DNA from 3 places in the Leuconostoc citreum genome. Region 3 is predicted to be linked to each of the others. Evidence: riboswitches for the same ligand, from Rfam matches in the RefSeq annotation. Region 3 holds a riboswitch; each other region holds the start of a gene.
The links. A riboswitch is a leader RNA that binds a small molecule or an ion and turns the genes downstream of it on or off. The one in region 3 is predicted to bind lysine.

Region 1 (4,353 bases), 800 kb from region 3:
TGTTACGTAGCCTATGACTAGGGGCAGAATAACGCTTAGAACGTGAATCATTTTTGGGATCCATGATTTTCTCCTGGTAGTTAATTTTGGCCAATAAACATGGCAAGCATGAGGATGAAAAGAACAATTGTGGTGATTGTAACATATTGCCAATCTTTTATTGTATAAAAGGCATAAATAGAGGCTAACACGCGTAAGATAGGCGTTAAAATCAATAACAACAAGCCAAACATCATGATGGCGCCGGGTTTGAGTTGCACAGCAGCAACAATTAATGTATTGAATTGCTGTGGCCAATGATTACCTGATAGGCCGGTTTGTGCATTTGATAAGAGATAATATACAAAGCCAACCAGCATAATACTAACTGATATGACGACACCAATACGCAGGGTGACGCCAATTTGACGCTCAATATTTTTTTCTTTTTGTTTATCAAACATTGCTGTACTCCTTAATACAATGTTATGTTACAGGCCTTTAATAATAACTGGATACCAGCTAAACCAACAACCGGAATAAACAATTGGCGTAAGTGTCGTGTGGAGACATGGGGCATCATTCTTGCGCCAATGGTTGCGCCAACAATAATGCCTAGTGCTATTGGGACAGCAATATCAGCTCGGATAGTACCGTTGAAAAAGTAAACCAAGGCACTAGCAGAGGCAGTGACACCCATCATTAAATTAGAAGTCGCACTGGAAGGCTTGAGTGGCATTTTCATGACAGAATCCATGGCAAAAACTTTAAACATACCAGAACCAATGCCTAACAAGCCAGACGCTAGGCCGGCCCACAACATAATCAGTGACCCCAAAAAAACATTTTCAACATGATAATCAATTTGCTTGCCGAGCGCTTTATCATAATAAGAAGCATTGAGTTGTAACTTGTGTGCCAGTTGGTTTGGCTTAGCCACCGTCTCAGATACTTGCTTGCCATATAATTTGCGCCACATACGAAAAGCCTGATACATTAGTAGGATACCAAAGAAAAAATTCAACCAAATTGGCGCAAAAAAGCCGGCAAAAATAGCACCCAGCAAGGCGCCGACAGTTGTAAATATTTCCAGAAACATGGCTGTGCGGATATTGAGTAAATCATCCTTTAAATAAGCAATAGATGCGCCAGAAGAGGTTGCAATGACTGCGACAATACTAGCACCGATTGCATAATGAATGGGTAGATTAAAACCAATGACTAAAATTGGTGTGACAACAATCCCACCGCCTAGTCCGAGTAAGGCACCCAAAATTCCGGCAAAAACGCCAACAGATAACATGATGATAATCGCTATAGATAAAGACACCTTTATGATACCGTCACTTAATTATTTTTTATTGTGTACATTGTATATAATGGTACAATTACTGTGATAAATAAACAAGAGAGTTAATGAAATGTTAATCCAGCCAGACAGATTAAGAAAATTATTGATTGTTGTTTTTAGTGTGTTGTTCTTAGTGTTAGCTATACAAGTCCGCTTTGACATGTTGTTCGTCCACGTATTAGATAATGGTGGCACATTAGTGATACAAAATTTGTTACCACATGCCTTGGCAATTTGGGTAGCTTTGGGTGGCCTTTTTGCCCATTATTGGGTCATTGTCCTATTGAGCATAGGGTTAGCGTTATTTTTCAAGGCTATTAACTATCAAATTGCGATGTGGTGGTTTCTCATCACACAGTTTGCTGTGTTGCTATTAACAGGCGTATTATCACTTATACTCCAAGTCTATTGGTCAAATGGTTTAAAAATTGGGCCGATGATGCCGGATTTATTACTTGTTTGGTGGCTACAATTTTTGGCTGTGATTGTGGCTATCATTTTACCCAGAGTGTGCCAACACCAAAGAACACGTGTCATTATCACAACAGTTACTGTTGTGATCTGGTTACTGATCTTGTTAGCACGTATGAAGTTTGCTGACATGCCACTGTCAAGTGGTATGGGTGCTTTATTCTTTGGTTATTTTTGGTGGCAATTGAGTGAACAACAATATCGTAAACGAGCCCAGCATTGGCGTTCTGTGTTGAAAATTGACACACAAATCTAAAGATGATATGATATTCAAGTTATCAAAGAGGTTGCAACCAACATGATTAGCGCAAATGAGTTCGCCAAGAACTGTGACTTTGCGTCAAAGGGGCGGTTGCCGAAATATCATTTAAGGCAGAATGATATTGGGCTAACAACTAATACTTGTTAGACTGTCACAGTAATGTGGTGTGCTTTGAAAAGTTACGATACAATGACTTTTTAAACCTCTTTCTATATAAGAAAGGGGCTTTTTATTTGCCCCGACAGGGAGATTTTTATGGCAGAACATAATGGTGAAATTAAACGTAATCTGAAGACGCGTCATGTGTCAATGATTGCGTTAGGTGGTTCAATAGGGACAGGGTTGTTCGTTGCTTCTGGGGCAACCGTGGCACAGGCTGGGCCATTCGGTGCGATTGTTGCTTATCTAGCAATTGGTGTAATGGTTTATTTTTTAATGACAAGTTTGGGAGAAATGGCAACATATTCACCTACATCAGGGTCATTTTCAGATTACGCAGGAAAATACGTTGATCCAGCATTGGGATTTGCTATGGGATGGAATTATTGGTTCAACTGGGCGATTACGCTAGCAGTTGATATTGTGGCGGTTGGTCTAGTATCGAAATTTTGGTTTCCGCATACACCGGCATGGATATTTTCTGCAGTCGCATTAATTCTTATCTTTTTAATCAATTTATTCTCTGTGGGTGCTTTTGGTGAAGCTGAGTTTTGGTTATCAATGATTAAGGTGATTACAATTATTGCCTTTCTGATTGTTGGTGTAGCAACTATTTTTGGTGTGATTCACTCAGATGTTAATGTGATGAAAAATCTTTCTGTTGGTAACCATGGTTTTGTTGGCGGACCACAGGCTGTATTATCAGTGTTTGTAGTGGCAGGTTTTTCCTTTCAAGGTACGGAGTTAATCGGGATTACGGCTGGTGAGGCACAAGATCCTGATAAGTCAGTTCCCAAGGCGATTAATCAAGTATTTTGGCGTATTTTGCTATTTTATATTTTAGCAATTTTTGTTATTTCAGCATTAGTTTATTATCAAGATCCGCGCTTACTCAGCTCATCAACGGAAAATGTGGCTGTGTCGCCTTTCACGATTGTCTTTAAAAATGCCGGAATTGCCTTTGCCGCTAGTTTAATGAATGCGGTTATTTTGACATCGATTGTCTCTTCAGCTAACTCGGGCTCATATGCCTCAACACGAATGTTGTACGCTATGGCACGTAAGGGGGAGGCACCTAAGATTTTTGCCAAAGTTTCGACACGTGGTGTACCGGTGTTTGCCTTGCTATTGACGACAGTTATCGGATTATTAGCGTTTATTTCAAATACAAAAGGTGGTTCTGTTGCCTACACATGGTTGGTAAATGCTTCTGGGTTAACTGGCTTCATTGCTTGGGTTGGCATCGCCATTTCACATTATCGTTTCCGTAGGGCTTATGTGGCCCAAGGAAAAGATTTAAAAGCTTTGAAATATAAAGCGAAGTGGTTCCCGTTTGGCCCACTATTTGCGCTTGTGATTTCAATCGGGGTGATTATCGGTCAAGATCCAGGTAGTTTTACGCATTTGAATTGGGAAAAAATAGCTGTTACTTATCTCTCTGTACCGCTATTTGTCATTTTGTACTTTGGTTACAAAATAAGATATAAAACAAAAATGATTAAATTAGAGGCGGTTGATTTAAAACAACATCGCTAATGTCTTAAAGCCAGTATATGACTGGTTTTTTTATTGCTTTATTTTGTCAAGCGATGTTGTATTAGAATTTCAGTCATACGACTGCTATAATGGAACCACGAATAAATCAGTCGATAAGGTATCTGCCAATCAGGAGGACAAAATGGGACCTTTATTTATGTTATGTATCAACTTACTAGCGACGTATTTTGTTTTTTGGACGATTCGGCCGATTAACTTTGCTAAATTCATGCCCTACACACCAAAACAAGCGACTTTTTTAAAGGTTTTATTGTCAATTGCTATTGGTTATTTGGTAGCTAGTTTCTTTATTGCTATGACAAATTGGGTTGTTGCTTTGCCAAGTTCACTATTGGGAAAATAACAAAAAAGGGAACAAATTATGGTATAATTGACTAGATTATGTAGATAATTTGGTACATTTGTGCCCCTTTATAAAAATAAAAATGCTGGAGAATAAACATGGCAAAAGATATTGGCATTGACTTGGGAACAGCCAATGTTCTCATTTATGTAGAAGGTAAGGGCATCGTTTTGAATGAACCTTCTGTTGTTGCAGTAGATGATAAAACAGATCGTGTGTTGGCCGTTGGCT
Region 2 (4,353 bases), 730 kb from region 3:
ACCGTATAAATACTAGCAGCCATAAAAGTCAGATAGTCACGCGATTTTTTCCAACTATACCAACTCATGCTGAATAATAATAAAAGACCAAAAATAACCGCAAGGGCCCCTACACAACTACCAAATCGATACCACACCAAACGATCGAATTGACCGAAGTACAAAACGCCTAGACTTAAGAACAGAACAATAAAAACCCCGTACGTGCCGACTGTCATCGTTGCGGGGTTTTCTCTAATTTGGTAGTATAATCCACCAATTAATAATACGATAAAAATAAAATAAACGATGGCTTCCATAGGGCTATTGTATCATTTTAAAGCGTTTCAAATCTGTTTATTGCATTTTTAGGCACACGGACTAGGTCCAAAGCAACTAATCGTTCTGCAATTTGGACTGTATTCCAAGCAGCACCTTTTAATAAATTATCTGAAACAACCCACATATGAAAAGCATCATCACTTTCTAAATCTGGCCTTACACGGCCAACAAAGGTTTCACGCTTACCTTCAGCATGAATTGGTTGTGGATAAAGTTGCGATTTTGGGTCATCTTCTAACACGACGCCGGCAGCTTGACTAATCGCCTTTTGAATACCTTCAGTTGTTGCACCAGCATGATCATCAGTTTCAAAGTAGACCGTCTCACCGTGACCAATTGGCACTGGTACACGTACAGCTGTTCCAGTCACTTTGACAGCTTTGGAATTCTTATCCCCAAACATAATCTTTTTTGTTTCATGAATCATCTTCCATTCTTCATGAGTATAGCCATCTGCTTCAAAAACATCAATTTGTGGCAAAAGATTATATGCTAATGGATAATGCTTTGCCGCACCTTTAACCGGTAAAATGTTTGCAACCATCTCTTCACCACGATTATAGGCATCTGTTTGTGTTTTAAGTTCTTCCAAAGCCGATTGTCCGGCACCAGAAGCCGCCTGATAGGTTGATACGATGACACGGCGTAAGCCATAAGCACGACGAATAGGTTCCAAAGCAACAACCATTTGAGTCGTCGAACAGTTTGGATTAGCAATAATTCCGTGATGATTGTTCAGTGCTGCCTCATTAACTTCTGGCACCACTAAGGGCACATCATCATGCATACGCCAGTAACTTGAATTATCAACCACAACTGCACCACGCTTAACTGCTTCTGGTGCAAATTGATGTGATACTGCACCACCACCTGAAGCTAAAACTAAATCAACATCATTAAAACTTTCTGGCGTTGTGGCTTCCACGGTTAATGCTTCGCCCTTGAACAGTAATTTCTTACCAGCCGACCGAGGTGAAGCTAATAATTTCAAATGCTTAACCGGTACCTTTGATTCTGCCAGCTGGGCAATTAAGCGTGTCCCAACAGCCCCTGTTGCCCCTAATATTGCTACATTATACTCACGCGCTACCATCTTACCATTCCCTCCCAGGTTGTGTTTCTCTCATCTAGTCTACTAAAATACGATGTAACCGATCTTGCATTCCGGTCATGATTTCCCACGGTGCCAGATCTGCATGCTGTGCGACATCTTCAATTGTGTTTTCTAACCCACCATCTTTTCCAATTAATGTTACTTTTGTACCAACTGGATACTCATGTGGTAAACGAATCATCAATTGATCCATTGCAACTTGCCCAACAATCGGCGCATATTGCCCATCAACAATGACATGAAAACCAGTCATTTTGCGTAACCAGCCATCACCATAGCCAATTGGGACAGTCCCAATCCATTCATTTTCAGAGGTGGTGTACTTGTGTGAATAACTAATACCTTCGCCGGCTGGTAATTCTTTCACAAAGTTCATTTCACTACGCAACGCCATCACTGGCGCCAGTTCTCGGCCATCCCACAATTCACCTCTTGATGGTTCGACACCATACAGTACGGTTCCAACACGAATAACTTCATGTGGTACTTCATTAGCATGATACATTGCTGCACCAGAGTTGGCGACGTGATAATATTCTGGTTCTGGTAAACCATCTGTCAACTTATGCCAACGCTGAAGTTGCATATTAAAATAGTCTGTATCAGCCGAATCTGATTCGGCAAAATGTGTGGCCAGTCCCACATAATCAAATATATCTCGATGAGCCTGCACATAGTCAATTGCCTCAGACAATGATTGTCGGTCTCTAAAACCAATTCTCCCCATCCCTGTATCGACACCTAAGGAAACATGTAATCGCTGTTCACCGGTGAGATACTGTGCTGCTTCTTGTAACCAATCAAGTGAGACAACAGTTGCCATAATATGTTGCACTGCCATTAGTTCAGCATATTCGGCGGGTGAAATACCCAAAATTAGTATTGGTGCAGTGATGCGTTCGTGGCGCAGTGCTAGTGCTTCGTCAATAATTGCAACAGCTAAACCATACACACCACCAGCAACTGCTGCTTTAGCTGTTGGAATTAAACCTAACCCATAGGCATTTGATTTAACGGCTAAGAAAATTTTTTCTGCACCCGAAACACGTTTGACAACAGCGACATTGTTTTTTAAAGCTTTTTGAGATATTTCAATTTGCGTCGGACGCGTAATCGCCTCTACCATGATTCACACTCTTTTCTCATAAAATAAAAATCCGCTTCTGCTGGGGGATAGCAGTCACGGATTACACTAAAAACTCGTTTCCGTCATAGCACCCCGCATATGCGACAGTGTAATAGCTATTAACTAGTACCCCAGCTAACTGATATGATAGTATCAGCGCTTCGGCCATATTCCCTTTGACACGTTTCATTGTATCTATCAATACTCCACGTGCGACTCATGTCTATGGCAACCTCTATGATTTTCTCATTGTTTTTATTTTATTCTAATGTTTTTATTTTGTCAAATGCTTTTACTATCTTCACTTTATCACGGTAAGGGGTTAACAATGCCAAAACAGCCAATTTATCGTATCGATACCACTGTTTGAGCCACTTGACATAAGGCCATATCTGTTGGTATTGTCTGGGACCATGATTCATGCGGGTATCTAGCCAACGCGTAATAAGCCGAAAAATATTCAGCCACAATGGCACATCCAAGACATAAATAATATCAGCTGCGCCAAACACGGCTTGCCCATGACGGTATTGAGTGCCTTCAATAATCCAATGGTTTTGGCGTACGACATGATTTAATTCTGTTTGTCTTTCAGCTGGCGTTTTATGAACATCCCCAGTTACCATTCGATGCCAATTTAACGTATCCAACGCAGTAACAGGGATGCCTGTTTGCTTACTTAATGCATTGGCAAAGGTGGTTTTACCACTCCCAACTGGACCAATAATTCTAATCTTCATAAAAAATGCCACACTATCTCACAATTCCGGTTCCCTGATAGACAGATTCTAACTGCTCGTAATAAAAAGGCCGAGAACTGCTTTATTAGTAGCCTTTCCCAACCTTTTATTATAACTGCACCACCAATTAACCATTGCTGATGGATATACTTACTTATCTTAATCCGTTTCGTTCTTAAAGGATAACGCAGCGACGTTTAATTCGCGATCACCAAAGCCTTTAGTAAAGCTGACTTCGTGGGAAACAATAATAACATTTCCCGGAAATTTATCAATAGCTGAGCGCAAGGCGTTTTTTGTTCCTTCGTCTAAGTGGTTTGTTGGTTCATCAAGAATTAAGAAGTTACTTGGTTTCATCTCCATAATTGCCAATTTAACCTTTGTTTGTTCACCACCAGATAGTTGTTGTAATGGTTTTTGTGCATTTTCTGCATTAATACCAGCCGCAGCAAGACGTGTACGCAGTGCTTTGGGTTCTAAAGTTGGGAAGCGATCTTGCATCTCTTGCAGTGGCGTTTTAGCATCGTTATCCCATTCTAAATCTTGATCAAAGTAGTTAACAATAGCAGATGGTGAAAACTCTGCTTCACCATGTAATGCTGGAATAACACCCAAAATGGATTTAATTAATGTTGATTTACCAGCACCATTGAAACCCTTGAAAACAATTTTTTGGCCGGTCGTAATGGAGAAGGTAACCGGCTCTAGAACAGGTGTCACATAACCAACAGATAGATCACTAACGGTTAATGCATTAGCTGATTGCGAATTGACATAAGGAAAATTAAACTTCGCTTGCAACGTCTCTGATGGTGGATCGATTTTATCCATTCGTGCCAACATCTTTTCTCGTGACTTAGCTTGTTTGGACGTTGACGCACGCGCTTTGTTTTTAGCAATAAACTTCTGCGCCTTTTCAATTTCACCCTGCTGTTTTTCATACTGGCGTAATTGTTGCTCTGCGCGCTCCTCTTTTTGGCGCATCGCCTTTTTAAATGAGCCACGGTACTTGGTGATTTTTCCAAAGGACAAATCAATAATTGCGTTAGTTA
Region 3 (4,353 bases):
TATCTGTCCGATAACCAATTGTCCGTACTGGATTAGTGCCTTGAAAATAGACTAAAATGGCTGTTGGCAAAGCTTCAACTGTCTTAATTGTCATATAATCTTGTTGCCAAGACTTAAGTTTGGTTAACAAATAATCATGTGTCTTAAATTCTTCAAGTGCCGTCTCAGGTATTTGATGTAATTCACGACGAAATGTTTGTAGTGTTTCAAAATTTATTTCAGACATTAGAGACCTCGTAAGGCATCGATTAAAGCAGTCTTTTGTTGCGTTTTTGAATCAATTTGCTTAATAATTTTGGCTGGTACGCCTGCGACAACGGTATTAGCTGGCACATCTTTTGTCACGATTGCCCCTGCTGCGACCACAGCACCGTCTCCAACCTGTACACCTTCAATGACTACCGCATTCGCCCCAACTAAAACATGATCTCCAATACGAACTGGTTGGGCTGAAGCTGGTTCGATTACGCCTGCTAATACAGCGCCAGCACCAATATGTGATTGTTCGCCAACAATTGCCCTTCCGCCCAAAACGGCACCCATATCAATCATTGTTCCTGAACCGATTTCAGCACCAATGTTAATCACAGCACCTAGCATAATCACCGCATTGTCACCTATTGTTACCTGCTCTCGAATAATTGCTCCTGGTTCAATACGTGCATTGACAGCCTTTTTATCAAGTAGTGGTACAGCTGAATTTCGTGCATCATTTTCGACAAACACATTTTCGGCCGGCAATGCTGCAATTAACGGTTGAATTTCTGACCAATCCCCAATTAATTGTCCAAAAGATACACCACCAAACTGTTGCACAGTGGCTGGAATTTCGCCAGTTAATACACCCTTATAAGTCACTTTGACGGGCGTTACTTTCTTCGCATTAGCAATAAAATTAATTAATTGTTGTGCATCATTTGCTGTTGTCATATTATTTTTCTCCCAATTTTAATGTGTCATATTTGCTGATAGCGTGTAGTCACGATCCAGGGCCGCAATATGTTCATATGTTTCGCGTGCAACGACAAGCTGATGCTGTCCATTTTCCACAAAAACAACTGCTGGACGTGGGTTGCGATTATAGTTTGAAGCCATTGCATACCCATAAGCACCTGTTGCTAAGACGGATAAAATATCACCTGCTTGCGTCTTGGGCAATTTTTGTTGCCAAACAAGAACATCGCCAGATTCACAATATTTTCCAGCAACACGTACCACTTCTTGTGCTGGAATATTTGGTTGATTGGCTAAAACCGCTTCATAATTAGCCTCGTATAACGCAGGCCTAATATTATCTCCCATACCACCATCGACTGCTATATAGTGTCGCATATCAGGAATGTCTTTTCGCGCGCCAACAGTGTAAAGCGTTTGTCCTGCTGGACCTACCACTGAACGTCCTGGTTCAATCCAAATTTCTGGCATTTTCCAATCGTACTCGGCTGCTTTTCCTTTTAAGGTACGAATAATAGCACTTACATAGTCACTTTCTGGTAGTGGTTCATCGTCATCAGTATAACGAATACCAAAACCGCCCCCGACATTAATAATATCCGGCTGCCATCCCCAACTTTGTGCTGTATCTGCTAATAAGGCAGCATTTTTTTCAAAGCCAGTGACATCAAAAATTTGCGACCCAATATGCGCATGTAGACCTCGTAGGTGAAAATGGCTATCTTGACTAGCAATATCATACGCTGCCTTCGCTTGACCGGTTAGTAAATCAAAGCCAAATTTTGAATCTTGCTGACCGGTGCTAATAAATTCATGGGTGTGGGCCGATATTCCTGGTGAAATACGCAACAAAATATCTTGTACTACTTGACATTTTTCAGCGATTTCAGACAATAATTGCAACTCCAAAAAATTATCCACAATAACTGTCCCAATACCCTGTTGAACAGCCATCATCAGTTCATCCCAACTTTTATTATTGCCATTAAAGCTTAAGTGCTTTGGGTTAAAACCAGCTTGAATAGCAGTATAAAGTTCCCCACCTGAAACAACATCTGCGTGAATGCCTTCTTGCTGTGCCACTTGATAAATTGCCTTTGTCGCAAATGCTTTTGAAGCATAACTAACGATGTATGGGACATTTTCTTTTTCAAAAATGGCTTTAAATGCTCGCATTGTTTGCCTAATTTTAGTCACGTCATAAACATAAAGTGGTGTACCGTAAGTACTAGCAAGGTCAACCGCATCAACATGGTCAATGGTGAGGTGATTTTGTTCATTTGTTGGATAATTCATGTGCCCTCCTAAACGACATATAGATTTAGTATCATATGCCATCATTATCAACATAAAAAGCCCTTTGTTCGAGACATGGTCACGGACAAAAGGCTTTTGCTTAGCAATTTTGACAGTTTCCATAGCTCACCGTTACATGTAACGACAGTCTAACAATTATTAATTGTTAGCCCAACAGACAAAGTAGTAGTTTTTATCTATTTCGGCGATATCCCCTTTTGCTTAACGTCATGGCTGCTACAACAGCTCAGATAAGCGACTTATGTCTATCGCGACCTCTATGTGAAATTATATTTTTATTATGGTTTAATCATAACTGACAGTTTAAAAAATGTCAAATTTTTAATCTAATATTCAGTATCAATAAATTTTAAACCTAATTCACGCCCATACTGTCGAATTGTTGATTCAGCTAAATTCATTTCAAAGGCTAAATCAATATAGCTCGTCATACCATTATTAAAAAGCGCTAATACTTTCGCTTGACGTTCATCTTTGCCAATAGCTGATTCTGTTGCTAAAGCCTGAATGCCATGACCGACTAGCGTAGTATCTACCTCTGTTTTTGGTTGTCTTTCTCTTGACTCTAAATCCCGATAGGCTTGTGCTGCAGCCTTTTCGTCTAAATGCTGCGTTGTGACATTTTGATTGATATCTGCTGCTTTTTTAAATTGATAATTCATTAACTGACCTCATAAACTAGCACGGTGAATAATACTTGGACCATCAATCGCCGAGAGTTTCCCATCTTCATAAACAGTCGCTAACAAATCATCGCCAGCTACATCTTGCGCTACTGTTTTAATCGTATTACCATCTAGAATGACTTTCAATAAACCAGCTTTGGACGCTTTGGTCATGTCTGTTTTAGGATTTTTTTGAATGTTAATGTGACGCCCATCAGCTGTTTCTGCGTAAGCGGCTTTGATTGCAAATCTTTCCGTGTCACGTGTGAATCCTTCTTGCAAAAGCCCACCACCTGACCCAACAATGAGATTGTCAGCTGACCAACCTGCAGCTATTATGGTTTCATATAATGACACAATTGTATCTGCTTTCATACCATCGCCTTGAATAATACCAACATTGTCATTCAAAATACGATAGCCTTTATCATTTAAGGTTGTTCCAAAGATATCAGCAAGCAAATTCAAGACCTGCAAATCAATAATTTCAGGATCACCAGAATCTGGTCGTAACACAATGCGACCTTGACGGCTACGTATTCGTTGTTTAATCGTCGCTGATCCGATAACATGGGTCACGAAATTTAGCGCATCATATGAATCAATCACAATTGATAAAATCGCATCATCAGGTGCCCGATCAAGTTGTGCATTAACATAATCTATTTCACCTTCTCCCGGACCGTAAGCTGTGGCTACTGAATGTTCGGTTGCCCAGACCGATGCCGCGCGACCTGAAACACCGTAAACTGCCTCAAAATAACTTGAAGCAGCCATATTATCTGAACCTTGAAAATGTAATAAATGGGCTGCCCCGCCACGTTTTCCAGACATCAAAGATGTTGCGCCACGTAATCCAAAATCGTTAACAGCAACTGGTAAATTTGTTAGTGTGCCTGTTTTTTCAAACAAGGGTTGCAAACTTTTTTTTATGTATAAAGAATTTGTTGCGATAGTCGTTGGATACCAAACGTGCATTAATACAACTTCCAAAGCATTTAAACTTGTTGCAAACCAATCCTGTGTCGACTCAATTGTAAACAAGGCATTACCTACTGGCACTGTCATACCTTCAGGTAATGCTTTAATTTTCACAGGAAAATAGCCCAACGTTTTTACTTTTTCCCAAACGTCACGGTTAAAATAAGCGGTCGTATTAAACGTCTGTTTTGCTACTCTCTCAGCTTCATCAATCATTTCATCCGTAATTGGCTGTCTAAAGTAATCATGTAGAATCATTGACAAACCAAACCAACTCACTGTATCAAAACGCCCGCCAACACGTGCCTCGCCATAAGAGTATAGTTTCGTGATGTCAGTTGGGTATTGTAGATGATGTGTTAATTTATAAGCATCAGTGGCCAAAATGAGATTTTCTGTCATAAGGTTATCTCCGGTAAGTCAGTCGATATTAACA

Region 1: it holds a riboswitch for lysine, as region 3 does, so the genes downstream of both, FGL72_RS07460 (amino acid permease) here and lysA (diaminopimelate decarboxylase) in region 3, are expected to answer to the same signal.
Region 2: it holds a riboswitch for lysine, as region 3 does, so the genes downstream of both, alr (alanine racemase) here and lysA (diaminopimelate decarboxylase) in region 3, are expected to answer to the same signal.

The regions. Positions count from the first base shown of each region.
Region 1 covers NZ_CP042410.1:1,500,746-1,505,098, reverse strand. The annotation lists gene FGL72_RS07480 (LCP family protein) at 1-64, opposite strand, end outside; gene FGL72_RS07475 (DUF1634 domain-containing protein) at 81-443, opposite strand; gene FGL72_RS07470 (sulfite exporter TauE/SafE family protein) at 455-1,282, opposite strand; gene FGL72_RS07465 (phospholipid phosphatase) at 1,401-2,057, shown strand; lysine riboswitch at 2,075-2,243, shown strand; gene FGL72_RS07460 (amino acid permease) at 2,319-3,758, shown strand; gene FGL72_RS07455 (DUF1146 family protein) at 3,901-4,122, shown strand; gene mreB (rod shape-determining protein) at 4,221-4,353, shown strand, end outside.
Region 2 covers NZ_CP042410.1:1,570,191-1,574,543, forward strand. The annotation lists gene FGL72_RS07795 (YdcF family protein) at 1-299, opposite strand, end outside; gene FGL72_RS07800 (aspartate-semialdehyde dehydrogenase) at 317-1,414, opposite strand; gene alr (alanine racemase) at 1,449-2,561, opposite strand; lysine riboswitch at 2,640-2,807, opposite strand; gene FGL72_RS07810 (isopentenyl transferase family protein) at 2,822-3,301, opposite strand; gene FGL72_RS07815 (ABC-F family ATP-binding cassette domain-containing protein) at 3,461-4,353, opposite strand, start outside.
Region 3 covers NZ_CP042410.1:437,369-441,721, reverse strand. The annotation lists gene FGL72_RS02115 (N-acetyldiaminopimelate deacetylase) at 1-226, opposite strand, end outside; gene dapD (2,3,4,5-tetrahydropyridine-2,6-dicarboxylate N-acetyltransferase) at 226-930, opposite strand; gene lysA (diaminopimelate decarboxylase) at 949-2,250, opposite strand; lysine riboswitch at 2,365-2,539, opposite strand; gene FGL72_RS02100 (hypothetical protein) at 2,598-2,933, opposite strand; gene FGL72_RS02095 (nicotinate phosphoribosyltransferase) at 2,943-4,319, opposite strand; gene FGL72_RS02090 (hypothetical protein) at 4,316-4,353, opposite strand, start outside.